Regions from separate parts of the Epibacterium sp. ABZ3_068 genome, predicted to be linked through region 1. Evidence: riboswitches for the same ligand, from Rfam matches in the RefSeq annotation. Region 1 holds a riboswitch; each other region holds the start of a gene.
The links. Region 1 has a riboswitch for cobalamin ahead of nrdH (glutaredoxin-like protein NrdH). Riboswitches for the same ligand answer to the same signal wherever they lie in the genome.
Positions count from the first base shown of each region.

Region 2: it holds a riboswitch for cobalamin, as region 1 does, so the genes downstream of both, ACXAEW_RS02850 (DUF1636 family protein) here and nrdH (glutaredoxin-like protein NrdH) in region 1, are expected to answer to the same signal.
Region 3: it holds a riboswitch for cobalamin, as region 1 does, so the genes downstream of both, ACXAEW_RS09300 (hypothetical protein) here and nrdH (glutaredoxin-like protein NrdH) in region 1, are expected to answer to the same signal.
Region 4: it holds a riboswitch for cobalamin, as region 1 does, so the genes downstream of both, ACXAEW_RS01150 (energy-coupling factor ABC transporter permease) here and nrdH (glutaredoxin-like protein NrdH) in region 1, are expected to answer to the same signal.

Region 1 is NZ_JBSWUV010000001.1:1,815,947-1,823,460, forward strand. It holds gene ACXAEW_RS08715 (dihydroorotase) at 1-1,194, shown strand, start outside; gene nrdF (class 1b ribonucleoside-diphosphate reductase subunit beta) at 1,510-2,481, opposite strand; gene nrdE (class 1b ribonucleoside-diphosphate reductase subunit alpha) at 2,494-4,617, opposite strand; gene nrdI (class Ib ribonucleoside-diphosphate reductase assembly flavoprotein NrdI) at 4,599-5,027, opposite strand; gene nrdH (glutaredoxin-like protein NrdH) at 5,029-5,253, opposite strand; cobalamin riboswitch at 5,339-5,530, opposite strand; partial or broken gene ACXAEW_RS08740 (transposase) at 5,908-6,303, opposite strand; gene ACXAEW_RS08745 (flavin reductase family protein) at 6,569-7,057, opposite strand; gene ACXAEW_RS08750 (methionine synthase) at 7,148-7,514, opposite strand, start outside.
Region 2 is NZ_JBSWUV010000001.1:603,853-611,366, reverse strand. It holds gene ACXAEW_RS02865 (FecCD family ABC transporter permease) at 1-346, opposite strand, end outside; gene ACXAEW_RS02860 (ABC transporter substrate-binding protein) at 376-1,311, opposite strand; gene ACXAEW_RS02855 (ABC transporter ATP-binding protein) at 1,308-2,111, opposite strand; gene ACXAEW_RS02850 (DUF1636 family protein) at 2,108-2,512, opposite strand; cobalamin riboswitch at 2,610-2,825, opposite strand; gene ACXAEW_RS02845 (L-2-amino-thiazoline-4-carboxylic acid hydrolase) at 3,041-3,544, shown strand; gene ACXAEW_RS02840 (sugar phosphate isomerase/epimerase family protein) at 3,643-4,482, opposite strand; gene ACXAEW_RS02835 (fatty acid desaturase) at 4,479-5,507, opposite strand; gene ACXAEW_RS02830 (LysR substrate-binding domain-containing protein) at 5,561-6,448, shown strand; gene ACXAEW_RS02825 (LysR substrate-binding domain-containing protein) at 6,493-7,377, shown strand; gene ACXAEW_RS02820 (ABC transporter ATP-binding protein) at 7,508-7,514, shown strand, end outside.
Region 3 is NZ_JBSWUV010000001.1:1,932,911-1,940,424, forward strand. It holds gene ACXAEW_RS09290 (DNA polymerase III subunit gamma/tau) at 1-948, opposite strand, end outside; gene ACXAEW_RS09295 (protein-tyrosine phosphatase family protein) at 1,169-1,711, shown strand; gene ACXAEW_RS09300 (hypothetical protein) at 1,722-2,144, opposite strand; gene ACXAEW_RS09305 (hypothetical protein) at 2,128-2,292, opposite strand; cobalamin riboswitch at 2,250-2,494, opposite strand; RNA gene ffs (signal recognition particle sRNA small type) at 2,580-2,678, opposite strand; gene ACXAEW_RS09315 (5'-nucleotidase C-terminal domain-containing protein) at 2,775-4,619, opposite strand; gene nudC (NAD(+) diphosphatase) at 4,898-5,893, shown strand; gene ACXAEW_RS09325 (SRPBCC family protein) at 5,944-6,408, shown strand; gene ACXAEW_RS09330 (prephenate dehydratase) at 6,435-7,268, opposite strand; gene ACXAEW_RS09335 (c-type cytochrome) at 7,386-7,514, shown strand, end outside.
Region 4 is NZ_JBSWUV010000001.1:226,276-233,789, reverse strand. It holds gene pqqE (pyrroloquinoline quinone biosynthesis protein PqqE) at 1-586, shown strand, start outside; gene ACXAEW_RS01175 (hypothetical protein) at 730-909, shown strand; gene ACXAEW_RS01170 (CHAD domain-containing protein) at 918-2,432, shown strand; gene ACXAEW_RS01165 (ParA family protein) at 2,429-3,172, shown strand; gene ACXAEW_RS01160 (CYTH domain-containing protein) at 3,183-3,647, shown strand; gene cobF (precorrin-6A synthase (deacetylating)) at 3,644-4,414, opposite strand; gene ACXAEW_RS01150 (energy-coupling factor ABC transporter permease) at 4,488-5,165, opposite strand; cobalamin riboswitch at 5,198-5,419, opposite strand; gene cobA (uroporphyrinogen-III C-methyltransferase) at 5,514-6,236, opposite strand; gene ACXAEW_RS01140 (cobyrinate a,c-diamide synthase) at 6,233-7,514, opposite strand, start outside.

The DNA of each region.
Region 1 (7,514 bases):
AAAGGCCTGCACATCCTGCCTGGCGTCATCGACACACAGGTTCATTTTCGTGAACCCGGCCTGACGCATAAGGAAGACTTTGAAACCGGCTCGCGCAGTGCGGTTATGGGCGGTGTGACAGGCGTATTCGAAATGCCGAACACCAATCCCCTGACCACGACCCGCGAGTCTTTCGACGCCAAAATCGCGGCTGCAACCAACCGCATGCACTGCGATTTCGCATTCTACATCGGCGGCACCCATGACAATGTGGCAGAGTTGCCCGAACTTGAAAAACTCCCCGGATGTGCAGGCATCAAAGTGTTTATGGGCTCCTCCACAGGCTCCCTTCTGGTGCAGGACGATGCCGGTGTCGAATCAATCCTGAACGCCATTTCACGCCGCGCGGCCTTTCACAGCGAAGATGAATGTATGCTGGAGCGGCGCAAAGGACTGCGTGTTCCCGGGGATCCGTCAAGCCATGCGGCCTGGCGCTCGCCCGAAGTTGCCCTGAACTGCACCAAGCGGCTCATCGCACTGGCCCATAAAACCGGCAAACGCATTCACGTGCTGCACATCTCGACCGGAGAGGAGATGGCCTATCTCGCCGATCACAAGGATGTGGCGAGTGTCGAGGTCACGCCTCACCACCTGACGCTGGACGAAACGGCCTACGCACGCCTTGGCACCTACGCCCAGATGAACCCGCCGATACGCTGCAAGGATCACCGCGCGCGGATTTGGGGCGGCGTGACCAATGGGGTGGCCGACATTCTCGGCTCCGACCACGCCCCCCACACGCGCGGGGAAAAGGACCAGCCATATCCGCAAAGCCACTCGGGTATGACCGGTGTACAAACGCTGGTGCCAATCATGCTGGATCACGTCAACGCAGGCCGGTTGAGCTTGGCTCGGCTCATAGACATGACCAGTGCCGGCCCCAATCGTCTGTTCGGGATCGCGGGAAAGGGGCGCATTGCCGTGGGCTTCGACGCCGATCTGACAATTGTGGATCTCAAACGTCGCGAAACCATCACCAATGATTGGATCGCCTCACGGGCAGGCTGGACCCCTTACGACGGTGAGAGTGTCACCGGTTGGCCGGTCGGAACCGTGGTGCGCGGCCATACCGTGATGTGGCAGGGCGAATTGAAAACCCCAGGTAAAGGGCAGCCGATGCGGTTTCTTGAGGCTTTGCCCCCGGTGTCTCGTTAGCTTACCGGCACTCTGGGGCCTTACTTCCCGTCACGGAACCGGCCATTCGTTATGCCTGCAAGATCGACAAGTCACCCAAGATCAGAACGGTAGTCGAAACGATATCATGTATCTGCCACTCTTGTAGGAGCAGCACAGCAACGCCCGACACGACGACACAAACTCGGTTTGTGGTTCTTCGCACAGTTCAGAGACCTCCTCTTCGCAATCGCCAAGCAGATTTGTCTGCGTGTCGTGGGACAGCCGGTTGAACAACCAATCGCACGCCAAGCGCTCTGTACCAATCACGCACGATGCAAAGCCTGCCGTTGGACGTTAGAAATCCCAGTCTTCGTCTTCCGTCGCAACGGCCTTGCCGATCACATAAGACGAGCCGGAGCCAGAGAAGAAATCATGGTTCTCGCTATCCGGGCTGAGCGCCGCCAAGATCGCCGGGTTCACCTCAGACACTTCTGGTGGGAACAGTGCCTCAAAGCCTAGGTTTTGCAGGGCCTTGTTTGCGTTGTAGTGCAAGAAGACCTTCACGTCCTCAGTTAGCCCAAGCTCGTCATAGAGCTCTTCGGTATATTCGTTTTCAATGCCGTACAGCTCAAACATCAGTGAAAAGGCATAGTCTTTCAGTTCTGCCTGTTTTACTTCCTCCAGTTTCTCAATCCCTCGCTGGAATTTGTAACCGATGTAATAGCCATGCACAGCCTCATCGCGGATAATCAGGCGGACAAGGTCAGCGGTGTTGGTCAGCTTGGCACGGCTTGACCAATACATCGGCAGGTAGAAGCCGGAGTAGAATAGGAAGCTTTCCAGAAACACGCTGGCGATTTTGCGCTTCAGTGGGTCGTTGCCCGGCGCGTAGGTGTCGAGAATGGTTCGCGCCTTGGCCTGCAAGTGCGGATTTTCTTCGGACCAGCGGAAGGCTTCGTCGATTTCTTTAGTGGAGCATAGCGTCGAGAAGATCGAAGAATAGCTTCGCGCGTGCACAGCTTCCATAAAAGCGATGTTGGTCAACACAGCCTCTTCATGCGGTGTGACAGCGTCGGGCATCAGCGACGGCGCACCAACGGTGTTCTGGATAGTGTCCAGCAGCGTTAGGCCGGTAAAAACACGGATGGTAAGCTGCTTTTCCTGATCGGTCAGAGTCGCCCAGCTTGGGATATCGTTGGAAAGCGGCACCTTCTCCGGCAGCCAAAAGTTTACGGTCAGGCGGTTCCAGACCTCTAGGTCCTTCTCATCGTCCATCCGGTTCCAGTTGATCGCGCGGGTGATCTGGGTCTCAGTCAGGTCTTTCATGTTTCTCTCCGATCACAGCGAGCAGGATACGCAGCCCTGAACCTCGGTGCCCTCTAGGGCTTCCTGGCGCAGGCGCACGTAGTAGACGGTCTTGATGCCCTTCTTCCAAGCATAGATCTGGGCTTTGTTTATGTCGCGGGTTGTGGCCTCTGCCGGGAAGAACAAGGTCAGCGACAGGCCCTGATCCACATGCTCGGTGGCCGCCGCATAAGTGTCGATCAGAGCCTCGGGGCCGATCTCATAGGCGTCACGGTAGTATTCCAGATTCTCATTGTTCATGAAGGCGGCAGGGTAGTAGACGCGGCCGATCTTACCTTCTTTACGGATCTCGATCTTGGACACGATCGGGTGAATCGAGGAGGTCGAGTTGTTGATATAGGAGATCGAACCGGTCGGCGGCACAGCTTGAAGGTTGCGGTTGAACAACCCGTGTTTCATCACATCGGCTTTCAAAACCGCCCAATCCTCCCGCGTTGGAAGGTCAACACCGTCAAACAGCATTTTGACGGTTTCGCTTTCGGGCAACCAGTCGCGGTCGGTGTATTTGTCAAAGAACACGCCAGAGGCATAGTTGGAACACTCAAAGCCCTTAAAGCTTGTGCCACGTTCCTTGGCAAGGTCACAGGACGTTCGGATCGCATGATAGGCCACAGCAGCAAAATAGACCGACGTGAATTCCACACCTTCAGCGCTGCCATAGTGCACCCGTTCCCGAGCCAGGTAGCCATGCAGATTCATCTGCCCAAGACCAATGGCGTGACTGTCATCATTGCCTTTGCGCACAGATGGCACAGAGTCGATAGCCGACATTTCAGAAACCGCGGTCAGCGCGCGGATCGCAGCACCCACGGTGCGGCCAAGGTCGTTGCCATCCATTGTTTTGGCGATGTTCAGCGAGCCAAGGTTACAGGAAATATCACTGCCCATTTTGGCATAGCTGAGATCATCATTGAACTCAGACGCCTCGTTTACCTGCAGGATTTCGGAACACAGGTTGGACATGTTGATCCGGCCCGCAATCGGGTTCATCCGGTTCACCGTGTCCTCAAACATCACGTAAGGGTAACCACTCTCAAACTGGATTTCGGCGATTGTCTGGAAGAACTCGCGCGCGTTCACCTTGGATTTACGAATGCGTTTATCGTCGACCATTTCCTCATATTTCTCGGTGACCGAGATCTCGGAAAACGGCACGCCATAAACCTTTTCCACATCATGCGGAGAGAACAGATACATCTCCGCGTTTTTCTTGGCCAACTCAAAGGTGATGTCCGGGATCACGACGCCAAGCGACAGGGTTTTGATGCGAATTTTCTCATCTGCGTTTTCACGCTTGGTATCGAGAAAGCGCATGATGTCTGGGTGGTGGGCGTTCAGATAGACCGCACCGGCCCCCTGACGTGCGCCGAGCTGATTGGCGTAGGAGAAGCTGTCTTCGAGCAGCTTCATGACCGGGATCACTCCAGACGATTGATTTTCAATGCCTTTGATCGGAGCGCCGTGTTCGCGGATGTTGGTCAACAACAGCGCCACACCGCCACCACGCTTGGATAGTTGCAGCGCCGAGTTGATGCCTCGGCCGATGCTTTCCATGTTGTCTTCCAGCCGTAGTAGGAAGCAGGAAATCAACTCCCCACGTGAGGCTTTGCCAGCGTTCAGGAAAGTCGGTGTCGCAGGTTGGAAACGGCCTTCAAGAATTTCCTCCATAAAGGACATCGCCAGCGCTTCGTCGCCACGCGCCAATGTCAGAGATGTCATCACGACGCGGTCTTCATAGCGTTCTAGAAACCGCTGCCCGTCACGGGTTTTGAGCGTGTAGGATGTGTAATACTTGAACGCTCCAAGGAAGGTCGGGAAGCGGAACTTCTTTGCATACGCCTCATCCCAGATCTTGCGCATGAAGCTCTTGGAGTACTGATCCAACACCGCCTCTTCATAGTAGCCTTCGCTGACAAGATAGCCGAGCTTTTCCTCCAACGAGTGGAAGAACACTGTGTTCTGGTTGACGTGCTGCAGGAAATACTGGCGCGCCGCCATGCGGTCAGCGTCAAATCGGATTTTGCCGTCCCCGTCATAAAGGTTCAGCATCGCGTTCAAAGCGTGATAGTCCAAAGTGCTCAGCTCACGGTCGAGCATAGGTTGCCCCCCAATTTTCGCAGCCCGTCTGTGACGCGGGCGATATCCGTTTCAGTGCCTGCCAGCTCCAAAGTGTAGAGCAGCGGCACGTTGCATTTTTCAGAGATGATGCGGCCCGCAAGCGCGTAGGTCGTACCGAAGTTTCGATTGCCTGTACCGATCACGCCACAAATGTGCCTGCGCCGCCGCAGGTCATTGAGAAACCGGATCACCGGTTTGGGCACCGCTCCTCTGCCTTGTCCATCCGCATAGGTCGGACACACCAAAACAAAAGGCACATCCACCGTCGGCAGCGGCGCTTCCGGCTCTATCGCGATGCGCATAGAAACCCAACCGAGCCGCGTCACAAAGCGGTGTGTGTTGCCAGAAGCGGACGAGAAATAGACAAGTGCCGGATCGCGGCCCGCCACGTTAGGAGGCCAAACGGGCAATCATGTCTGGGCGGAAGCCAGACCAATGTGCTCCGTTGGCTTCCACTACCGGGGCTTGGCGATAGCCCAGTTCAGTCACACGGGTCAGCGCGGAGGTATCTTCGGTCAAATCCACTACATCGTAGCTGATGCCTTTAGCATCTAGTGCACGTGTTGTGGCAGTGCATTGTACGCAAGCGGGTTTGGAATAAACGATGATGCTCATCTGTCCTCTTTCTGTTTTCTGTTGTCAAAGTCGAGGACACAGTGCAGGACAAACCCATTGCACGCCCCCGAACCCTCCGTTCGTGGTCTTTTTTGTGCTGACGGCAGGTCTCCTGACTCGCGGATCTATGCTTGGCTGGCCTTCCCGAAAGCAGCACTTTCAGTGGCGTGTTCAACCTTGCTCACCGCTTACAGTTGCGGGGGCAGTGCCGGATTTTCACCGGCTTCCCTCTTAGCCTTCGAGTAGAATCGAAGGAACCGAAGCAACACCATATTGGGTATATAGGAAGGCCACCGTCAACATATAGGTTTGGGTTGACATTTTCTTTTTTAACCCCGGAAGGCAGCCAAAGCTACACAGAGAACGGAACTGGGTACATTGCTTGTGAAACAATCGAGTGCAAAAAACTGATTTGGGATCGTTTCGACCAAATTGCAGCCCGTAATTTTAGACACATCGCACATGGCTTAGTCGAATTCGAAACGGTAGGGCTTTCAACAGAGTCTTCATGTGATACGGGTAAACAACTCTAGGCGAAGCAACCGTTCGCGCAGGCCGCAGCGAAGGGTTTCGCTTTCAGTTGATTCTGTGGAAAAACAACGTGTTGCTGGCGCAGAAAATAGCGTTTCAAACAAAGCGCGAGTACCTTTCTGATCAGGCTTTGCGCGTTTGCTGCGGTGCAGGAAAGATCTTCGCCAGTTTGCGGAGGTTTTGGGCGGTGGCGGCGAGGAGGAATTCATCGTTTGCGCCGCATGGACCGCGCAATCGGAGCCGCCCCAACCCGAGGATGCGTTTGAGGTGGGCAAAGAGCATTTCCACCTTCTTTCGTAGTCGCATCGAGATCGCATATTGCTTTGTTTTGGCAATGTCGCGGGCGACCTGACGGGCATCTTCGTATTCTTCGTGAGTGATCTTGCGTGCGTCGGCGGTGGGACAGCACTTGGCTTTGGATGGGCAGGCCTGACAGGTCAGCTTAAGGGCGCGATATCGCGAGACAGCTTTGCCGGTTGGGCCCCGGTTCGGGTCAGAGTAGTTGCGGCAAAACTGTTTATGCAACGTAGAAATCTGCGGGTGCATTGTCTGGCGTGGCGCAGTGCGGCTTTGAACTTGGCCATTTATGGTAGATGCAGCTAGACAAGAGGACAAATTCTCAGGCCGCAGGACTGAGCTGCCGTTCGCCTTAAAGATGACAATGGCTTTCGTCAGCCTCAAGCGAGCTTTTCGCCTTGTTCATTGGCGTAGAAAGGGAACCTGAGATCGGTGTCGATGCCGAGATAGAATATGCCACAGATCGAACGTGGCACCCGGCCAAATATCAGCGAAAATCTCCAAAGTCCCCGGCGTGATAAACCAATGGCCGCGCGGCTTGATCGCATCTCAAATGGGTAACAGCCCCAAGAAAAATCGTATGATCCCCGGCATCCCATTCATTGGCTATATCCGCACTTAAAACAGCTGATGCACCGCGTAAAGTGGCAAGGCCCTCCGCGTCCTCAAAGAGGTTTTCCATTTGACTGTAGGTTTGTCCTGCAAAATGCAAAGCATGTTGCCGCATATCATGGCTAAGGATGTTCACGGCGAACCGGCCAGATCCCCGAAGCTTTTCACGCAGCTTTGACCGCTTGGAGAGCGAAATGGCGATCAATGGCGGATCGAGAGACACGGACATAAACGCGCTGACGGTTGCGCCGTGTACACCGTCCAACGTGCGCGTGGTGACGACGGTCACACCGGTTGCAAAACGCCCGCAACAGTCGCGAAATGCACGTGGATTAATGGAGCGAGGAGTGGGAACGTCATACATTGTGCATACTTTTGACAGGTCGGGGAGATGCGCTTGCCTACGTGGGGTGGCAAGCGTGTTTTTCTGAAGGGGCGGCTTGGCTGGGCGCACTTAGGCGGCGGCCGAGTGGCCCGCGAGTTCTTTGCGGATGATCTCCGCTCCTGCACCTAAGGCGTACAGCTTGCCTTTGGCAACATCGCGAGGCAGCGGTGCCATGCCGCAGTTCGTACAGGGGTAAAGCTTGTCCGCATCCACGTATTTCAATGCATCGCGCAGGGTGCCTGCAACCTCTTCGGGGGACTCTATGGTGTGGGTGGCCACATCCACAGCGCCCACCATAACCTTCTTGCCCCGGAGCAATGCGATCAACTCCAGCGGAACATGGGAGTTATGACACTCCAGAGAAATCAGATCGAGCGTGGATTTCTGGAGGTTCGGGAAAATTTCCTCATACTCACGCCACTCGGATCCAAGCGTC
Region 2 (7,514 bases), 1.2 Mb from region 1:
AAATGCCCAAAAGATGCGGATCAGCAAGCGGGTTTCGGGTGACCGCCTGAAGCGCGGCCCCAACCATTGCCAAACCTGCCCCCACCAAGGCCGCCAGCAACGCGCGGGGAAACCGAATGTCCCAGACAATGGCCGCGCGCCCTTTGGACCAGGTTGGTTCAATCAGACCCGGCGTCAGGTGCTCCATCACTACGCCCCAGACGGTGGCGAGAGGTATGGAGACCGCCCCGACCGCAACCGCAAAGCTGACCGACGCCAGAAGTGCCGCACCCCCAATGAGGCCCCAGAAGATGCGGGGAAACCGCAGGCGCGGTTTTTTGGGGGGTAACAGGGTGGCATCGGTCATGAATTCGGGTCTCACTCCGGCAGATCTGCTCACTCTGCCCAAAAGGCAGAGGCGAGCTTTTTGATTGCCTTGATGTTGCGCGGTCCAGGCGTCGCCTCGACATATTCCAGCGTAACAAACCGGTCGTTCTTCACGGCGTCCATATCCGCAAAGGCCGGGTTGTTCATCATGAACGCGCGTTTTTCTTCGGCAGTTACATTGCCATAATTCACAATCACCACAACCTCGGGATTGCGCTCCACCACTTCTTCCCAGGTGACCGTGGCCCAGCTTTTCTCGAAATCATCCATGATGTTGGTGCCGCCGGCGGCTTCGATCAACGCAGTTGGCATGGCGTAACGGCCAGCGGTAAAGGGGCTTTCCTCGCCGCTGTCATAGACAAAAACACGCAGCGGCTCATCACCGGCGTTCAGCGAGGCCGTAAAGGTTTCAAGCTCGGCTTTGTAGCCATCCACCAGGGTCGCCGCCTTGTCCTCGACGTCAAAAATGCGGCCAAGGTTCAGGATGTCGTTATACATGTCATCCATGGAAACCTTGGGTTTGTCACCGATGTGGATGCAGCTTTCGGTCAACTCATATACTTTGATGTCAAATGGATCCAAAGTTTCTGGCGTGACTTCGCCGCCGACTTTCATACCATAATTCCAGCCCGCGAAATAGAAATCCGCATCCGCGCCCAACAGCACCTCTTTGGTGGGGTATTTGGCGCTCAGCTCGGGTAGCTCTTCGATGCCTGCGCGCATATCTTTGTCCAGGGTCTTCCAGCCCGAAATACCAGTGTAGCCCACCATTCTGTCCGCCAGCCCCAGAACCAGCATCATTTCGGTCAGGTTTACGTCGTTGGAGACGGCAGCTTTGGGCGGCGCGTCAAAGCTGACCTGACGGTTGCAGCTATCGACAGTGGTTTCAGCCAGTGCGGCACCGGTCGAGGCAACAAGGGCAAGCAGGGAGATCGTCAATTTCATGGGGTTGGTCCAGTTTTGGATTTGGAAAGGTGGAAGGTGAGATGCGACCGGGCGCTGATTGACAGCCACTCGGCGCGGGCATGTACATCAAAGGCAGTGGACACACGCTCCGAGGACAGCACCTCGGCAGGCGGGCCAAAGGCGATGCTTTGCCCTTGATGCAGCAGAAGAATGTCGTCGCAGACCTCCGCTGCCATATTCAGATCGTGCAAGGAGGTGACAATTGTCATATCCAGTTCGCGGATCAGTTGGAGCACGTCCAGCTGATGGCGGATGTCCAGATGGTTGGTCGGCTCATCCAGAACCAGAACCTGCGGTTCCTGGGCCAGCGCGCGTGCGACCATACAGCGTTGACGTTCTCCGCCGGACAGGGTGCCAAAGGCTCGCGATGCCAGGTGATCCAGATCCAAACGGCACAGGGCGTTTTCCACAGCGGTTGCGCAGCCTTTGCCCGGTACGGCAAATCCCTGGCGATGCGGGATACGTCCCAGCGCCACAACATCGCGCACCGACAGCGCAAAATCTGTAGGTTGCTCCTGTAAAACGGCGGCAATCTTGCGGGCGCAGGATCGCGGGGGCAGGGACCAGATGTCGTCTCCGCCGATTGTGATGCGGCCACGTGTTGGTTTGACCCAACGATAAAGCAGCCTCAGCAAGGTCGTCTTGCCCGCGCCATTTGCGCCGACAACACCCATCACCCGCCTTGGAGCAAGGTGAAACGAGGTCGGATGCAGGATCAAAGGCTGCGCCCGCCCGCTTCCCCAGGAGACATTTTCAATAGTCAGCTCAGCTGCGCTCATGCGGCGGGCTCCGGCTGCTCGGTGGCGGAAAACAACGTGGCCGGCACGCGCGCCAGGGTGGATTTCCGCAGTTTTCCAGGGCGATCAACAGAGGAGCACCAGCCGTCCCCCAAGGTTACATATTGCTGCGCAAAGACAAGGATATCCTGCACGTCCGCGTCCGCGTTCAGATCGCCAAAGAGGTATGTTGCCTTGCCCACGCCATGAAACCCGACGGTGCAGGGATGGTCACATCCTGCCATACAGGCGACGCCTGCGACACCAATGTGGCCTGCAAGGCGTGGATCCTCTGCGATGGCCGTGTGCAAAGCGTCGATCAGCTCAAAGCCCGGCTGGCGTCGGGTTTCCTTGTCTTTGCAACTGATGCAGACCGCAATTCTGCATTGTGTGTTCTCAGCCATTCTGCCCTCCGCAGAACCGGGGGGACGACGAAAACAGGGGATGCGGCAGTGACATGGCCACATCGCACAACTCTTTCGTCCGGACGCCCCGTCCGGGTTTAAAAATATCTGGATGGCAGGTCTCCTGACTCGCGGGTCACTGCGCTCTGTCCCTTCCCGGTCGAAAGCCGACCAGTGGTCCTGACAGAGAGCTCACCGCTCACAGTTGCGGGGGCAGTCACGGATTTGGTGCCTTTTGGCTACGCCGCACCGTGTTCCCTTTTCATCCCGGATTGCCTTGGGCGTCGCGGGAACCATCGTCCCCGTCTCTGCCAATCCCTATTGTCTCTGTCAAGTTTCCCTGCAAACCCCTGAGCTGGAAACAGGCAGCCGGAATGGCCAAAAGGCCCATGAAGCGCTGAGCAGGAGCCGCAACAAAGTCCGGCCAGACCGCAAGGCTGCAGGTCTTCACTGTTAGCGCGGAAGCAGAAAGATTGTCGGCGGCGCTGTTATCGGGTCATGTAAACCCAGCTTTTGAAAGGACGCACCATGACCGACAAAGATGATGCAACAGGATTGGACATCCACAACATTCCGATCCTGTTGCGCCGCAAGATCGAAGCGATGGTCCTGAAACATGTTTTTGACGTGATCAGCGAACGGTCCGGGCGTGACGAAGCCGAAGCGGTTATCGGTGAGGCCTGTTCAAAATCGGCCATCGAGCAGGGGCAGATGATGGCCGACGCCCTGGGACATGTGCCGGACCTCAAGGACTTTGCCGACATTTTGCCCAATTGGACGCGACAGGGCGCTCTTGAGATCGAGCCCTTGACCATGACCAGGGACCAGATGGACTTCAACGTCGTGCGCTGTCGTTATGCGGAAATGTACCAAGAGATGGGGGTAGGTGACATCGGCCACCTCTTATCCTGCAATCGAGATGGCGACTTTTGCATCGGCTATAATCCGGACATTGAAATGACCCGCACACAGACCAAAATGCAGGGCGCCAGCCATTGTGACTTTCGCTACCGTCTCAAGCCGAAGCCATGAGGCACAAGCGATACAGGAAACGAAAGGGTGAAGAAACGACTTCCAAATGCGCCCACCTGTTGGTGCAACGGCAGGAACAGGCAAGAGATAACGACGCGCTATTGACTGAGGTCTGCCCAGATCTGTTCGACCCAGGACTTGATCTGCAGCGCTTCCTCCCAACGGTTTGAAAGCTCAATGCCATCAGGCCCAGTCATCGCGTAATCCGGCGGGCCCAATTCACACAGGAACACACAAGACCCCTCGGGATTGCGGGTTTTCCACCCGTTCAGACCTTCGCGCCAGAAGGCCCTGAACATATCAACCCATTGTTGGTTCTGGGGGAAATCAAGTTGCAATTGCACTTGGCTGCGGCTTGCAACACGCCCTTGAAAACTGTCGGAACGGGCCAGAATACGGCTCATATGTTCTGCGTCGCGTTCACGGATCGGACAGGCCATTTCACGCCCCACCACATAATGAGAGAGATCGGCACACATCCGCATTTCCGGGATCGCATCCAGCAGGCACAATGTGCTGAACAAATCGTTGGTGATACAGTCGCGATGGGTTTCAAACAGGATTGGCATGCCTTCCTGTTCTGACATTTCAATCCAGGCCCGAATAACGGGGATCATGCCGTCCACACTCAGCGGCATGACCTGACCAATGACCACGACAAAGGGCGCGCCAAAGTCCTTGGCCATTTTCAACGTCGGACGCAGCCCTTCGACAGTCTTGGGGAAATCCACCAAAAAGGGAGTCAGACCAGCGCGGGCCATCATCGGTTGGATGCGTTTGACATCCTCAACCGGGGTTGCGCCAAAATCCAGCGCCATGCCTTTGTAACCGGCACCGGCAACCATCTCCACAACCTGCTCATAGGGCAATTTTATGCCGGTCTGGTCATGAGGCTGCATCGCCCAGAGCGACGTATAAACATCCAGCGTTTGGTTCATTCCGCTTCCACCCGCATGCTGCGACCATTGACCGGCACCACCCAGACCTCATTCATCGGATATTGGCTTTCATCTTTCTGGCTGAGTTTTTTGATCACTTCGATCTGAAACTCAAACCACCCCATCCGCCAGACTTCACCGCCGATTTTCGCTTCGATTTTTTCGTTCAGCTCGCGCAGTTTCCAAAACGGCACCGAGGGGAATGTATGATGCGCAGTGTGATAAGGCATCTGCCAGCAGAGCCAGCGCATCAGCGCATTTGTCCGGGTGCTGCGGGTATTTTCCAGAATGTTGTCTTCGTGGCTCAACCCCAGGTGTTCAATGGTGTTTTGCAGCTGATGAACCGGCTTTGTCAGAACCATCGGGATGATCCAGAACGTCGCCCAGGCCCAGTTTCCAAAAGCGACCGACACAGCAATGACCAGCACATAAAGTGCAAGGTGAATTCGGCTTTCACGGATGATCATCGCTTCTTCATCTGCGCGGATATAGGGTTCGATGATGATACCTCGGGCGCGACGCACAGTTCCAACAACGCGGTTGCGCCAATAGGTTACGCCGCTCAGCCACAACAGATAAGTCGTGAGCGTGTATGGCTCACGAACCAGTTCACCGTCGCGCTCCCAGTCCTGTGTCCACTTGTGGTGGGCAAAATGCATCACCTGATCATAATCGCGCGGGAAGATCATCACAAACCCGATCAATCTGCCCCAGATCTCATTGACCCGCTTTGTCGCAAAAACCGTACCGTGTGACAGCTCATGCTGGCCCGCGTAGAGGAAATTCAAAAGCACACCCAGCACAAAACCGGTCAAGATGACCCAGTAGCTCCCCAGTGCCTGCGCGTGCAAAATGGCCATCATAGCAATCGCGCCGATGTGGCTTAGGATCTGCATCCAGCCCCGAAGGTCTGAGCGCGCATTCAGTTCGCGTAGCTCAGCAGGTTCAAGCAGTTTGCGGCGGGAGAAGCTGGCTTCCATGGCATGGCCCTCAGGTTGGATCTTGATCCTTACTTGACTACCCATTTAAAATTTGCAGGTCTAATGATTATATCTCCGGTAAATGATGAGATTCTTGCATGAATTTGCCTCCAATATCCGCGCTGACCGTATTGGACGCGCTGGCGCGTACCGGATCCGTCAAAGAGGCCGCACGGGTCTCCAACCTCAGCCAAAGCGCGGTCAGCCATAAACTGAAGGCGCTGGAAACGCAGTTGGGCTTTGACCTGACCACTGCAAAAGGGCGGGGCGTGGTGCTCACGCCGGAGGCCCGCAGATATGTTGCGGCCATCCGTCCGGCGCTTGCCATACTGCACGAGGCCCACAGTGGGCTGGAGCAGGCAAAAGGGCGTCTGGAAATTGCAGTTACATCCGGGTTCGCGGCCACCTGGCTGGCGCCGCGTCTTCAGGCATTTCTGGAACGTTACCCAGCTATTTCGCTGAAACTGCGCAGTGTCGCAGTGGGAGAGAGCCTGCCGGATTGTGACCTGTCCGTGGTCTTTACCGACCGCCCTGCGCCTGGCTCCCAACGTCTCTTTGATGTGACGTTCTTTCCGGTTTGCAGCCCGGATTTCTTGCATAGCCACGGGCCGCTCACATTGGATCGCTTGACGCCTGACATGTTGTTGCATCTGGACAATCACACCGATTGGCAGGAGTGGCTGCACAAAAACGACATGGATCTTGCGGTTGCGGGGCCTGGCCTTGTCTTTACGGGCCTATTGGCAATGTATGCATCTGCCGAGGCCGGGATGGGGCTGTGCCTCGGGGATGCGGTGACCTCAGACCATGCGCTGCGCTCTGGCCGCCTGGTCCGTCCCTTCGAGCAAGAGATCCATGCGCGCGCCTCTTATTGGATCACACCGCCGTCTGCCGGGTTAACGGCCCCTGCCACAGCCTTTTCGGATTGGCTGCGCGAAGGTTTTGCACAGGGTGCGGGTTCGCAGTTTACGTCGAACGACAAATGAAATTAAACTTTGCCCTAGGTGTGCATTTTTTTTGAAGGATCAAGATGCCAAGGGTTCCGTCCACACAAGCCCTGCGCGCGCTGGAAGCGTTTGCCCGGTTGGGGTCGATCTGGCAGACCGCAGAAGAGCTGCATCTCACCAAAAGCGCGGTGAGCCATCAGTTGCGTCAGCTTGAACGCGATCTCGACTTTCCTCTGACCGACAAAGTTGGAACGCGTTTGCAGCTGACCCCGGCAGGGCGGCGGTATGCTGTTGATGTCCGCAAGGCTCTGGTTGCATTGCACAACGCGGCCTCACGGTCTTCGGCCCGGGGGCTCAGTGGCAAGCTGACTGTCAGCTGCCCGCCGGGCTTTGCAAGCAATTGGCTGTGTACATCCCTGCAGAGCTTTCAAAATGCGTTCCCGGATATTTCGCTTGAACTGACAACGCCGCGACGGCTCAATGACGTGAGCAGCCCGGATGTGGATGTATTTATTGCGTTCGGGCAGGAGTTTCCGGGAAACGTCGTGCTTGAGACGTTTCAGGAGATTTCCTACACGCCGCTCTGCAGCCCGGCCTATCTGAACCTTATGGACGGTTTCTCGGATCAGAAAATCCTCTCACGGGCCACCCTGCTTCATTTGCAGGATCACCAGGAGTGGCGCAGTTGGATGAAGATGAAAGACCTGCCGGTTGAATGGGGGAACCGCGGCATTCGATTCTCTGACATGAATCTGGCCTATTCGGCGGCACTGGCTGGGCAGGGGATCGCGATGGGTGATGAATTTGTCTGTTCTGCCGCTCTTTTGAGCGGAAAACTTGTGCGCCCGTTTCCCGAGCGTTTGCCGACTCAAAACGCCTATCACATTGCTTTGCCGCAGGATCGGGGGGTAAATCCAGCCGCTGCTGCATTTGTGAGCTGGATGAAGGACACTTTGCGTAAACCTTGAACGGTTTTTGCACCATTCGTGTCACCGGCAAAAAATATTTGCTGTTGGCGCGAATTTCTTTCGCTTGTTCTGACCGGGGCGGGGCATCCAATGTGTATTTGGAGACCAGCCACCCATAGGACGTGAACACGTGACTT
Region 3 (7,514 bases), 120 kb from region 1:
CGGTGTGATTTTAACCACAGAAACCCAATGAGTGATCTCGGCCAGATCGCGCAGCACCGCCAGTGGATCCGCGCCTTCGGCGTATTGTGAGGACAGTTCTGTCAGGGCTGCCGCCGCATCGCCGCGCAGGATCATATCGATCAGGTCCAGAACCCGGCCCCGGTCTGCAAGCCCCAGCATGGCACGGACCTGATCCGCGGTGGTCTCACCCGCGCCGTGTGAAATGGCCTGATCCAACAGCGAGGTTGCATCCCGGGCTGAGCCTTCGGCAGCGCGGGTGATCAGTGCCAGCGCATCTTCCGCAATCTCGGCCCCCTCAGAAGTTGCGATTTTGCGCAAAAGGGCAATCATCACCTCGGGTTCAATCCGACGCAGATCGAACCGCTGGCACCGTGACAGCACCGTGACCGGCACCTTGCGGATTTCAGTGGTGGCAAAGATGAATTTAACGTGGGCCGGCGGCTCTTCCAGCGTTTTCAACAGCGCGTTAAAGGCTGAGGTCGACAGCATGTGCACTTCGTCGATGATATAGATCTTGTAGCGCGCAGAGGCCGCGCGATAGGCGACGCTGTCGATGATTTCGCGGATGTCATTGACACCCGTGCGTGAGGCCGCGTCCATCTCCATCACATCGACATGCCGGCCTTCCATGATCGCCTTGCAATGTTCACAGACGCCGCAGGGTTCTGTTGTGGGCCCCCCGGTGCCGTCGGGGCCGATACAATTCATCCCCTTGGCGATGATCCGCGCGGTAGTGGTCTTGCCGGTACCACGGATGCCGGTCATCACAAAGGCCTGCGCGATCCGGCCCGTTTCAAAGGCGTTTCTGAGGGTGCGCACCATTGCGTCCTGGCCCACCAGATCGGCAAAGGTCTCGGGCCGGTATTTGCGCGCAAGTACCTGATATTTGGGCTGGGTGCCCGCCTCTGCCGCAGGGGTGTCAGTCATAATGCTCCGCCGGATTCGCGTCGTTTGATCATTTGTCACAAACTAGGCAAGCGGGCTGTATTCGTCCACTGCTCATCTGGCGGTGGGATGGCATATTGGCAAACGACCCGGGATCCAGCCGTTTTTATAAGAAAGTTCTAGGTTTATGACATATTCCAGAGTTAGAGTTTAGGGGTGGGAATGGCGGAACTCTAGCCCAGCTGGGGAGGCGCTGATGCGGATGGAACGCACGTCAACACCGGCCAAAGGTTCAGGACCAATTGAACCGGGTCAAAACACGCTGACAATACATGCCCTTTCGGTGGCGAATGGGAACTTGGCCTTGTGCCGATTGCCCGGAGCAACTGGCGATTACTGGGCGGATTTGCAGCACATAAACGATTGGAAACCGGGGCTGGTCCTGTCAATGACCACTACGCCCGAGCATGAAGCCGTGGGCGCGCTGACGCTTGGCTCTGACATTCAAAGCATGGCCAGCCGGTGGTTTCACTTGCCGGTGCCCGATTTCAGCACGCCGCCGCCGGATGTTTTGTTCAAATGGCCCAAGGCCAGCCATGCAGCGCGCAGGGCATTGGTTGGAGGCGGTCGGGTTCTGGTTCATTGCAAGGGCGGATGCGGCCGGTCGGGGATGGCGGTTTTGCGTTTGATGATCGAAGCCGGCGAACAGCCGCATTCAGCGCTGAAACGGCTGCGCGCGATCCGCCCCTGTGCTGTAGAAACGGACGAACAGATGGCCTGGGCCATCGGCGCGCGCAGGGTTTAGGACGCAAATCTCAGCCGGGGCGAGTGGCAGATATCCGCTCCTGCAGCACGTTCTGGGTCTTTGCTTTATGTGGAATGGCCTGCGCAAGCGCCCGTGGCCGCGCCGGGAGAGGGGCAAGTGCAACTGCGTTGGCGCCGTCTTTGCACAGCATGACATCTGCAAACAGGTCCAGATCAGATTGATCCGCGGTGTCCTCTACGTCGCAAAACACCCGAATGCGATAGTGCGATGCCACAAACCGGGCCATGCAGCCCTCGGGGCAGGCGTTCAGCTCGGCCTGCCCGGTCATCTGAAAGTTATCTTCGGTTACACCCTTTGCTGTCGTCATGCTGGCGCTGAGCGCCTTGATCATTCGCATGACAGCCGGGCAGGGGCGGCCCAGTTTCATACAATGTGTCGCCGCACAATCATGCGTTTCATTGGTCCAGATCATCGCGCCCTCCGCGCATTTGGGTCGGGTAATTGGGAACGTAGACCGGGCGTTTTTGCTGTGGTTCAGCCATGCGCAGATCCCGTCCCGGAGCACCCCGCCCGGTTTCGAGTTTCAGTACGGATGGCAGGTCTCCTGACTTGCGGGTCAATGCGTCCCCGAACCTTCCCGGCCAGTGTGATCTCTCACCAAAGGGCCAGTGGTTCATTTCGGGGCAGCTCGCCGCTTACAGTTGCGGGGGCAGTCTCGGACTGGGAGAAACCTTTGCAACGCGCAAAGGGGCTCCGCACCGTGTTCCCTTTTCATCCTGTTCCACAGCAGTGGGCACAAGAACCATCTGCACCATGGCTAGCGGGGGCGGAGGCGAGTCGTCAAACGAAATCTTGTGGTGCGCAATTGCGCTCCGACCACATGCTGATGGGTTTGTGTGCGGAGATAAGGTGAGAGGCTGGACATCGACCCAAGCGGGGCTCGTTGTGGCTGCTTCCTTCCGGACCTGACCAGGTTGGCGAGGCGCTCGCCCGCGCCAACCTCTCGAATCCGGATATAGAGCGCGGATCAAAGAATGACAAGGGGATGACAAAAAACAGGAACAGTTCCGTGCAAAAGAGGGGCTTGCCGCGCGCAGTCAGGTTAGAGCTGCAGGCGCAGTTCCAGAAACCCTTCGGAATTAACGGGTAAGAGTGACACACGGCTGGCAGGCAGCTCGTCCAAATGCTGGGTGGCTGCGGGGCCAGTCAGGGCAATCGCCTGAGTGGCCTGGCCGATCGGGGAGAAATGCCATGGAGAGGGAGCGTTTTCCAAGGGATCCCGGCGCAGATGACCGGCAATATAGTCGCGGATGACGTCCCGCAGATGTACCGGCGGCAATGAGACCTGCGGCGCATATCGGACCATATTGAAATGCCCGCCGCCACTGGCGCGGTAGCTGTTTACAGCCACCAAGAAGCGCTGATCGGGGCGAACGGGGGCTCCGTTCCAGCGCAGGTTGTGAATGCGTCTGGCGGTTGGGTCGACCAAAATTCCGGTTGCGTTGAAGCGTATGGGCTGGGTCAGGTCGATGTCGTACTCCACGCCAAAGATCACATCATAGTTGTGACCAGCGCGTTGATCATTGACCAAAGGGTGGTTCTGGCTGCCTGGGGTGATACGATTAAATATGCCCGAGGACATTTCAAGCCAGTCGGCAAGCTCGGTGCCGGAAATCTCCACTGCGCGCAGCTGATTTGGGAAGACCTGCAAATCGTTTACATGGCGCATGGTCACCGGGCCCGTCGGCACATCGGTGTAATAGCTGGGGCCGGCGCGGGCGCCGAATTTTCCCGGTGCAACCGCCGACAACATGGGTAGGTCCGATGCCGGCGTGCCCTGGATATAGACTCGCAAGGCGGCCGCTTGCGCGCAGGCGGTCAGCTCCAGCGACCGGTCATGTGAGAAAAAGGTGAAAAACGAGTGCAATGGTTGAGAGAGTGTACCAACCGGTTGGTCGAGCCGTTTGCAGGCTTTTTCATGGTCATCCATCAGCGCGTCTCTGAGCGCAGTCTCTTCTTCGACCAGTTCACCGTTACTGAGAGCAACCGCGCGCAGTGAAGCCTGAGCCTCTGTCAGACGCCAACGGTCATCAACCCAGCTCAGTGACAGGTCGATAAGGCCCAAATGGCTGCCAAATGCGCCGGGCATCACCACCGCGCTGTCTTTGGGTTGGGTTTTGTCCGGCAGCGCCAAATGGGTATGGCCCGCAACGATTGCATCGATCTCGGGTAGGGCGCTGAGCGGGTGAAGGGCGTTTTCCATGTTCAAAACAGCGTCATGTTCACCCAGACCCGTATGCGCGAGGGCAACCACCAGATCGCATCCCTGCGCGCGCAGCGACCGGGCGACATCCCTGGCCGCGTTGACCATGTCCTGAACAACAACCCGACCTTCCAGGTAATGGGCGTCCCAGACTACGGTTTGCGGAGGCAAGACCGAAAGCACGCCGATACGGACAGGCGGCTTGTCGGGCATTGCCGGGATCTGTCGTTCCAGAATGGCGCTGTCTTGGAAGGGGAGTTCCAGACCTCTCTGAATTGCGCTCATGTTTGAACAAATTGCAGGGCAGGGCGCATCTTTCAAGAGCCGGCCCAAAGTGGTCAGACCGTAATTGAAATCATGGTTCCCGAGCCCCATCACATCGTAATCGAGAATGCTAAAGGCAGTGATCAGAGGGTGTTTCTGTTTCTCACCCTGCAGGATGTTTTCACCGATCGGAGCGCCCTGAAACCCATCTCCATTGTCCACCAATACCGTGGCGGCGCCCTGTTGGGCCGCTTCGGTACGGGCGTGTTTGATCAAGGTTGCGACACGTGTGAGACCTAAAGCGATGTTCGAATTGTCAGAATAGTAATCATGGGCAATAAGATGGGAATGTAAGTCGGTTGTTGCCATCAGGCGCAACCGGGCCACCGGATTATTCGGAGGCGTTTGCGTTCCTGTCATTTTGCCGTAGCCTGGCGCATTTCTGATTTGCCCGCCCCTGGATTTCTTCGGTGTTCTCACCCATTGAAACAGTGTTTAAAGCATGTGCAAAGTGTAGAATCTTAACAATTCACCATTTTTGGGGGGGTGTCGCAACCATAGGGGGAAGTTTCCGGTAAAATGTTGGCAATGAAACGATTTTTTGCGAAAACTTCGCTGTGGGATAATTTGAATGGGGTTCCAAAAGGTTAAATCGCACCTCAAGAAATTCCAAAAAACAGGCAAGTGATAAAGAGCATATGAAACACGCAGAAACAGTGACCTTTGGTGGCGGCGGGCTGGATAGAGCGGCCCATTTGCGCACCGATGAAGCCCGGCTCGGCTCGCTTTGGGAACAGGGCGGTCAGGTGCTTTTGTTGTGGGAAGGCAAGCCGCTGGCGCGGCGTACGGACTGCTCGGAAGGGGACGAAACGCTGCCACCGGATCAGCTTGTCTTTTTGGCTAGCAACCATGCGCTGGTTGCCGGAAGCCAGTCGCGTTCAGTCTTCCTGGGTCTGGACAAGCAAGGGCTGGGAGTATTTGCAGCCGAACTGGCCGATTGGGAGCCCGCAGGCGAAGACCTGAGCCAGATTGGTGCATTTCGAGATCTCAGCGAACAGCAGCATCCCGAATTGCCAACAGGTCATGTTTTTGCCGAATTGCGCAGCATTATGGCGGCGCTTTCCCCATTTGATGCAGAAGTCGCCGCAACAGCCAAGGCCGTTCTTGCCTGGCATGAAACACATGGTTTCTGCGCGAAGTGCGGCGCGAAAAGCGATATGATTGAAAGCGGCTGGCAGCGTCTGTGTCCAGCCTGTGGAACCCGGCATTTCCCGCGTACGGACCCTGTTGTCATCATGCTGATCACGCGGGGTGATAAGGTTCTGGTTGGCCGGTCTCCGGGCTGGCCTGAGGGGATGTATTCCCTGCTGGCCGGGTTTGTTGAGCCGGGTGAAACCCTGGAAGCGGCCGTTCGGCGTGAGGTTCTGGAAGAAACCGGTGTGAACGTTGGCGCCGTCGGGTATCTGGCCAGCCAGCCCTGGGCTTTTCCGATGTCATTGATGTTCGGGTGCTGGGGGGAAGCGACCAGCGAAGATATTACAATCGACCCCGATGAAATCGAGGATGCGATCTGGGCCAGTAAACAAGAGATCATGGAATCTCAGGCAGGCTTGCATCCAAAAATTCGACCCGCGCGCAAAGGAGCGATTGCGCGTTTTCTTCTTGATAACTGGCTTGCGGATACACTGCGCTGAACGTGCGGGCTCCGCTGCCAACTTAAACCGTTGCGAACAGGTGAAATTAAATGGAACTGAAAGCATCCGAAGACATTGATGCCCCGATTGACCAAGTCTTTCGTGTCCTGTCGGATTTCGACGCTCTGGAGCGCCTTGCCGCGCGACGGGGCCTGGATGTGGAGCGGCTAGGTGCTGGTGACGTTCAGGAAGGCGCGCAGTGGCGTGTCGCTTACAGTCTGCGTGGTAAGGAGCGATCGCTGGGTTTGACGTTGACCAAGATGCAGCCTTCCACATTTATGGGTGTCACCGGTGAGGGCAGCGGCGTGTCCGGTCAGTTCGGAGTTGAACTGATGGCATTGACGCCCAAATGCACGCGGGTCGTGATTTCAGTTGATCTTGCGGCGACGACCCTGCCGGGCCGCCTCATGTTGCAATCATTGAAACTGGCGCGTGGCAAAGTCAAAAAGCGGTTCCGCGAACGGATCAGCAAATTTGCAGCCGTCCTTGGAGACCGGCTGAGCGATTATGCCTGATGCACACAACTGGTTGCAGCGGCTGATCAGTGCCGCTGCATGCTGGCTGGGAAGGTTCCCAACACTTTGATATTGGTGGTGAAATAGGCAAGCTCGTCCATCGCGAGCTGGACATTCGGATCGTCAGGGTGGCCTTCAATATCGGCATAGAACTGCGTCGCGGTGAAGGAGCCGTCGACCATATAGCTTTCAAGCTTGACCATGTTGATGCCGTTTGTGGCAAATCCACCCATCGCCTTGTAGAGGGCCGCAGGAATGTTGCGGACCTGAAAGACGAAACTGGTCACCATCCCGTGTTGACCGCGACGTTTGTAATTCGCCTCGCGGTCCATAATCAGAAAACGGGTGGTATTGTTGCCGTTGTCCTCGATATGGCGGGCGAGGACTTGCAGCCCGTAGATTTCGCCGGCCAGTTCACTTGCAAGCGCAGCAACGGTCGGATCTCCCCGTTCGGCAACATCTCGGGCGGCGCGGGCATTATCGGGGCTGACGCGGCCAATGATGTTGCGTTCTTTCAGGAAGCTCGAGCACTGCGGCAAGAGAACCAGATGGGAATGGGCCTCGCGGATGTCAGAAAGGGAGGCACCCGGAACGCCAAGCACGTTAATATGAACGCGCACGAAGGCCTCGTCTACGATATGCAGGCCGGATAGGGGCAGCAGGCGGTGAATGTCAGCGACCCTGCCATAGGTGGAGTTCTCAACTGGCAGCATGGCCTGATCCGCAGCGCCAGAGTTGACGGCATCAATTGCCTGTTCAAAGGTACGGCACGGCAGGACTTCCATATCCGGTCGTGCAGTGCGGCAAGCTTCGTGGCTGTAGGAGCCGAGCTCTCCTTGAATGGCGATTTTGCGGGTCATTTAGGTCTCATCTGCAGAAAAGTTCAATAAACGGGCATTTCGTCGCGCTGTCTATACCTTGTCAGAATATAGGGGAAGCCTTAGACAAACGGGCAGACAGCTAAATGGACAGCGATCATGTTTGACACGATGACCCTTACCAAAGCGACCGCAGGATTCTGCGGTGCGTTTCTCGTATTCCTGCTCGGCAAGTGGGCAGCGACTGAGATCTATGCAATGGATAGCCATGGTGAGGCGTCCTATGTG
Region 4 (7,514 bases), 1.6 Mb from region 1:
TCAGGAGATGGGAGCACGTCGGCTGGAGGTTGCATGCGTACAGTTTCACGGCTGGGCGACCAAGAACCGTGGCATGCTGCTGCCGACGCGCGAACAGACCGCCGAGACCAAGCGCAAGGTGGCCGAGGCCGCGCAACGCCTCAAAGGTGTTCTGGCCGTTGATTTCGTGCCGCCTGATTACTATTCGGAATATCCCAAAGCCTGTATGGGCGGTTGGGGAAGTGCAGGGGTGAATGTCACGCCAGAAGGCAAAGTGTTGCCGTGTCACGCAGCCGAGACCATCCCGCATCTTGATTTTGAGAACATCAAAGACCGCCCTCTGGATGAAATCTGGTACAAGAGCGCGGCTTTTAATGCCTATCGCGGGACTGACTGGCTGCCGGATCCCTGTAAAAGCTGCGATCGCAAAGAGATCGATTTTGGGGGCTGCCGCTGCCAGGCGCTGGCTCTGGCCGGGGATGCAAATGCAACCGATCCGGTCTGTTCCCGCGCGCCCGGACGAACGCATGTCGATGCGTTGCTGGCTGCCGCAGAACGTGAAGGCGAAACGGAATTTACTTACCGTGAGGCTGCGCCCAGCCGATAGGGCAGACCTTCCCAATCTGGCGGCCTTCAGGGGGTCGCCTTCAGGCATTCAACTGTCTTGTCCCACGTAGGTTTCTTTGGGAACAGGGGTGTTTGACTTCCGACAAGTGCGCTGTCATCATGACGTCATGAGGGAGTGCATTCATGGCAAAAGATAAACAAGACAAATCCTCTGACGGCGACAAGAAAAATACGTCACTCCGTCTGGAACGCAAAACTCTAAAAGCGTTGAAAATCCGCGCCATCGAGGAAGACACCAGTGTTCAAAAGATCATTGAACGGCTGGTCGAAGACTACCTGGCTGTTAACAAAAAGAAAAATTGAGCAAGGACATGTCCAACCAACTATTTTCTTGCCCCAAGGCCCTCCCCCTGACAGCCTGGTCGGATATGGCGCCGGGGCTTGTGGCGCAAAGCGGAGAAGAAATCGAAGCCTCCACTTTTGTGGCTCTGGATTGTTTTGACCAGAGCATACGCGGGTTGGGCCGTATGCTGATTGAAAGCGACGGCGAGCTGATCCTGATCGAGCAAGACGGCCGGCTTTTGCGCCAGCCTGCTGAACGGCCGGGCAATTTCGTTGCCGATCTGGCTGACGGCCCGGTCAAAGCGCATCTTTCTGATATGTCCCCATTACGCTGCCTGTTGAATTTGGGTGAGGGAAAAATCACTGATCAGCAGTTTAGGTTGGTGGACGACGAGGAAAAGACCCACCTGCGCGTGAATGAGCTTCGCTTTTCAGTTGATGAGAAGAATGTGAGCCTTCTGGCGCTGACCCCGGTGCGTGGTTACGGGAAAGCGCAAAAACAGGTTGCAAAAGGTCTGTCGGACTTTGGCGCAACGGGAGTTGCTCCGGGTGAAATTGTCTCGGTTCTTTTCCCGGATCTCGTGCCTTATGTTGCCAAGCCCAAACTGGTTTTTGGCAGTGACACCTCGGCATTTGTGGCGGCCAATCGGATCATTGCCTCCTATCTTGCCGTAGCCCGGCAAAACGAGCCCGGCACCATTGCGGATTTCGATACAGAATTCCTGCACGATTACCGGGTTGCCCTACGCAAAATCAGATCCGTTCTGAGCCTCTTTAAGGGTGTCTATGGCGAGGCCGCGACCACCGATCTTAAACAACGGTTTTCTGATCTGATGGCTCCAACCGGGCCGCTTCGGGATTTGGATGTCTACCTGCTCGAACAGGATCTCTATTTCGACATGCTTCCGGAAAACTTGCACGAAGGTCTGCGCCTGATGTTTGCCACTTTTAAGGCGGATCGCGCTGCGGTGCTGGCCAGCGTTGTCAAACGTTTGAAGAGTGTGGCCTATAACCGAGAAATGGCAGATCTGCAGGCGATGTTTGAAGCGCCTGGAGTGGTTGTCCAAGGGCCGCTTGGCGGGTTGGCTGTTGGGGATTATGCACAAAAGCTCATTTGGAAGCGCTACCGCAATGTCTGCAAAACTGCGGCCAAGATCGACGACACAACACCCGATGAGGATGTGCACGAGCTACGGATTTCTTGCAAAAAACTTCGGTATCTGATCGAGTTTTTTGCCCCTCAGTTCGACGCCGCGGAAATCAAGGCGATTGTGAAACCGCTGAAACGGCTGCAGGACAACCTGGGCCTGTTCAACGATTATTCGGTACAGCAGGAATCTCTGCAGGAATTGATTGAATCCGGCCGTCTGAAAGGGCGCACCGCCTTGATGGCGGCGCAAAGCATCGGCGCGCTGATCTCCATCCTGCATGGGCGACAATTGGAAGAACGCGCCCGTGTTGTGCAGAGCTTTGCACAGTTTGACAGTCCGGAAACCCGTCAGAAGTTTCGTACATTATTTCATGAGAGAGGGGCGCAGTCATGAAGATTATCGCTTGTTACAGCAACAAGGGTGGCGTGGGAAAAACCGCCTCGGCTGTGAACTTGGCCTATGCCTATGCGCAATCGGGAGCGCGCACGCTGTTGTGTGATCTGGACCCGCAAGGGGCATCGGGTTTCTACTTCCGGGTTAAACCTTCGAAGAAACTCAAGGAGGGGAAGTTCTTTGAGGACGTGGAGCGGTTTACCAAAGCTATCCGGGGCAGCGATTACGAAAACCTGGATATCTTGCCGGCGAACCTCACCTTCCGGGATTTTGACATTTTTCTGTCCCGAATGAAAAACAGCCGGTCGCGGCTGAAGAAAGCACTGAAGGGTGTTGACGGTGACTATGATGTGATCCTGTTGGATTGCCCGCCGAACCTTTCGGTTTTATCCGAGGCCGTGTTCAAGGCGGCTGATCACATTGTGGTGCCGGTTATCCCCTCTACCCTGACAGAGCGAACCTTTGCGCAGTTGGTGGAATTCTTTGACGAACAGGGGTTGAACGCCAAAAAGCTGAAACCCTTCTTTTCGATGGTGCAAGCGCGCAAAACTCTGCATGCGGACACCATCGAACGCATGCGCAAGTCTTACAAAGGCAAGTTCATGCAGACGCATTTGCCGTTTTCCACAGATGTCGAAAAAATGGGCGTGCACCGTGAGCCAACGCTGGCATTTGCCGGCAACCGTCCGGCCGCAAAAGCCTATAGATCGCTTTGGCAGGAACTGGACAAGCAGACCTGAGGAGGGCGCGATGCAAGAGATAGAACGAAAGTTTCTGGTGCGGGATTTGCCCGATTTGACCGAGGCAAAGCGGACAGAAATACGCCAAGGCTATATCACTCATCCTTCTGATGCTGTGGAAATGCGGCTGCGCCAGAAGAACGCTGCGTTTGTGATGACGTTCAAATCCGGCGAGGGCACCGTAAGAACCGAGCGTGAGGCCGCCATCACCCAGGAACAGTTCGACACCTTCTGGCCGGAAACCGAAGGGCGGCGGGTGGAAAAGATACGCTGGAGCGCTTCTTTTGCAGATGGGCTGATCTATGAGCTGGATGTGTTCGAAGGCACCCTGGACGGGTTGGTTCTGATCGAGGTGGAATTTGATACTCTGGAGGCTGCAGAAGCCTTTGAGCCGCCAGAGTGGTTTGGCGCGGATGTGACCGACGACAAACGGTATAAGAACAAGAATATGGCGGTGAACGGTCTTCCTGTTTAAGGCATGGCTTTGCGCAACAAATAGATGTCCATGAGCCAACCATGCTCGGCCCGTGCTTCGGTACGGGTCGTTTTTATTTTTTCGGACATTTCTGACAACGGCCCTGCAATCGAGATTTCATTCTCCATCCCCGCATAGGCGGTCCACCAGATTGTTATCCCATCCTGTGGCAAAGTCTGAAAGGAACATTGCCCGTCCAGCATGATGATCAGCGTGTCGGCCGAAGGAGGCCAGCCGTGATCGCGCAGCTGTCGGCCGGTGGTGATGGTCACAGCTTCGTTGATCTGGTTGAGGGGTTCCACATGCGCAGCAGTCAGCGCCTGGATCGACGTGATGCCTGGGATCACATGCACCGCTATATTGCCCCTGGATGTCAGCCGGTCTGCGATCCGCATGGTGCTGTCATACAGGGAAGGATCTCCCCAGACAAGGAAGCCAACAGAGCCGCCTTTTGGTAGGTGCTGCGTGATATTCAGCCACCAAAGATCAGCAATCGCGTCATGCCAATCGTCGACTCTTGTGCGATAATCCTGGGTTTTTTCATCACGGGCCGGCAGGTCAAATTCTACAATCTGTGGGCCGGGTGCCTTGATCACTTCGGAACAGATGGCCTGGCGCAGGGCGGCCAGATCGTCTTTGCCCGCGCCTTTGTTTGGTATCAGGATCAGATCAACCGCGTTCAGCGCCTCAACGGCTTGCAAGGTCAGATGCTTGGGGTTGCCGGTTCCGATGCCAACAAGAGAAAGCGTGAACTGTGCTGCGGTCATAAGGGGCTCCAAAATGAAACACGGCCCCTGTGATGGGGCCGTGCGATCAAAAGGTCAACGGGTCAGGCAGCGATCAGGCTGCGTTGAACAGGCGTGGTGTGACCAGACCAGCGCGTTCCAGGCCACGCAGAGATTTGGCTGCGAACAAAACGGCCAAATCCGCAATCGGTTCGATCAGGACAACCAGCATATAGGCTGCACCGAAAGAGAAGACAGAAGCGAGGTTTTCAGCACCAAAGCCCTGACCGTAGAAAGCCCAGAAGGCCACCCATGCAACAACGCCGCCCTGATATGCGGTCGACAGGGCCAGAGCCTGCGAATACTTCAGGTCAACATAGGCGGTATTCGGGGCAATGATCCGGGTCGCCAGCGCGTGCAGGGCAAACAGGGGCACAAGAAGGGTTGTCAGGTTGATTGCGTATTGCGGTAGATCGATGGGTGCAAAGAACACGCCCTGGATCAGCAGACCCGCCGCCAGACCAAAAGCGGCCGGAGCAGCACCGAGGATGAGGAACAGGGTTGAGCCGAGAATAAAGTGGACTTCGGACACTCCAACCGGGAAATGCGGCAAGAGTTCAAAGAACACAAACACGCCCACAGTAGCGATCAGCGCACGCACGGCGTAGGACACGATATTGGTTTTCTTCAGATCGGCAAAAGTCTCTTTTGCCGCGTAGGTGACTGCGCCAGCAGCTGTTACATAAGACAGCGCAATTTTCGCACCATCAACGATACCTGGTTCGATATGCATTATATTCTCCATACCGCCATCCCCGGCGGCTCAAGTTATGTCGTGGTATGGCCGGTCTCCTGACTTGTGGCTCAAGCGCGCAGTTTGCCCTTCCCGAAGAGTTCCCTTCAGTGGTGATGCAAACCCGCTCGCCACACACAGTCGCGGGGGCGGTTGAGGCTTTGGGTGCCGCGATTGGGTCCACCCGTCCTCATTCCCGTTTCAGCCCACAACGCTTGGCGTTGGAATTGGGCACCATATCCAGTTCATCTGCCATCTGACGTCGAAAAAGGTCAAGCTCGAATCTGCCAGTTGGGCGCAATTTTGCGACAAAAGTCGGGTGATGGATGTAATAAAATTACACGCGATTTATGGGGCTTCGGCCAGCGGACCATAGAGGATCAGGACCGGGGCCTGTGTCTCCAGTTTTGGCAAAAGGTCCGGTAAAGTGCCAAGTTTTTCGCGCCGCAGCTCCTGTTCGGGCGTAGAGACCCCGGTTGCCAGAAGGGCTGGAGTTTCGGGCGACATCCCGTGCTCCAGCAACTGCCCAGCCAGTGCCGCAAAGGTGCGTTTGCCCATATAGACCACAGTTGTGGCCTCCGGATCGGCCAGCGCCGCCATGTTCATCTCTTCGGGCAAGGCACCGTTTGCACTGTGACCTGTGATGTATTGCAGGCGACGCGCTGTCATTCGTCGTGTTAACGGGATGCTGGCCGCCGCTGCCGCGGCAGACGCCGCTGTGACGCCGGGTATGATTTCAAAGGCGATACCGGCAGCGCGCAGGGCGGTGATTTCTTCTTCAAGACGGCCAAAAATTCCGGCATCTCCCGATTTGAGACGCACCACATTTGCACCGGATTTGGCGTAGTCCACCAGAAGGCGGCTCACGTGGTCTTGCTTCGGTGAGGGGCGCCCTGCACGTTTGCCCACGCCCACCAGATCCGCGTCCTTGGAGGCGTGACCCAGAATGGGGCCGGAAGACAGGTCGTCAAACAGGATGGCGTCCGCCGCCTCAAGCCGCTTCACGGCCTTGACGGTTAGCAGTTCTGGGTCGCCTGGGCCAGAAGAGACAAAAGAGACAAAGCCGGTCATGCCTTTTCTCCGGTGATCAGATGGAAGAAGGTACCGGTCACGTGGCCTTTGATCGATCCGGTTTCTGGCACCGGATTGCCATCGGCGTCAAACACATTTGCCAAAGGTGCGTCGGGTTCGTCCAGAATGCTCGAGTAGTGGAACTCGTGGCCGCGTAATGCGGTTTCGGCCGCAAAACCCGGCATGGGACTCTGCAAAACAGCGCGGCGATAGCCAAGATGAAATCTGCGTTTTTCGTATGAGGTCACAAGCCCCAAAAGCCCGGCCATCTGGTGGCGGTTACCTTCCTTGTCAATCAAAGCTTCCCCAAGCGCCATATAGCCACCGCATTCACCATGGACTGGTTTTGATGCCGCGTGTTTCTGGAGGCCCTTACGGAATATCTCTGCTGCAGCCAGCGTGCCCCCATGCAGTTCCGGGTAGCCACCCGGAAGCCAAACAAGGTCGGCGTCTGCTGCAGGCGCTTCGTTGGCCAGAGGCGAAAATGGTAGGATCTCGGCGCCGGCCTGTCGCCAGCCTTCCAACAGATGTGGATAGGTAAAGGAAAATGCCGCATCGCGTGCCAGCGCAATGCGTTGGGCCGGAGGTGTCGGAAGCGGCGCAGCTGGGGCATCGGGGCCGGCGAGGGCTGCGGCTTTGATTGCGTCCAGATCTACGTTGGAGCGCAGAAAACTGGCGTAGCCTGCGATGGCACTTTCCAGGTCCGGATGCTCAACGGCCTGAATCAAACCCAGATGCCGTTCTGGCAGGGCTAGGTCACCACGACGGGGCAGGGAGCCGAGCACTTTTACGCCTGCACGTTCCATGCCGAGCCGCGTCAGGCGTTCGTGCCGGGGGCTGGCAACCCGGTTCAGGATGACCCCGGCAAAAGGCAGATCCGGGTCGTAGGCTTTGAACCCCAGCGCGGTTGCTGCGGCGGATTGGGCCTGACCGCCCACATCAATCACCAACACAACCGGCCAGCCCATTCGTTTTGCTGTTTCGGCGGAGGAGCCAAAACCGCTTTGTCCGCGTGTGGCCACCCCGTCAAACAGCCCCATGGAGCCTTCGGCAACGCAGATGTCCGCGCCTTTGGCCTGGGTTGCAATGGCATTCAGCAACCCGTCGTCCATCGCCCATGTATCAAGGTTGAAGGAGGCCCGTTTGGCGGCAGCGAGGTGAAACGCCGGGTCGATATAATCCGGGCCACTCTTGAATGGCTGCACCGTCAGACCATCCTCAGCCAAGGCGCGCAGAAGGCCCAGCATCACTGTTGTCTTGCCGGTGCCAGAAGATGGG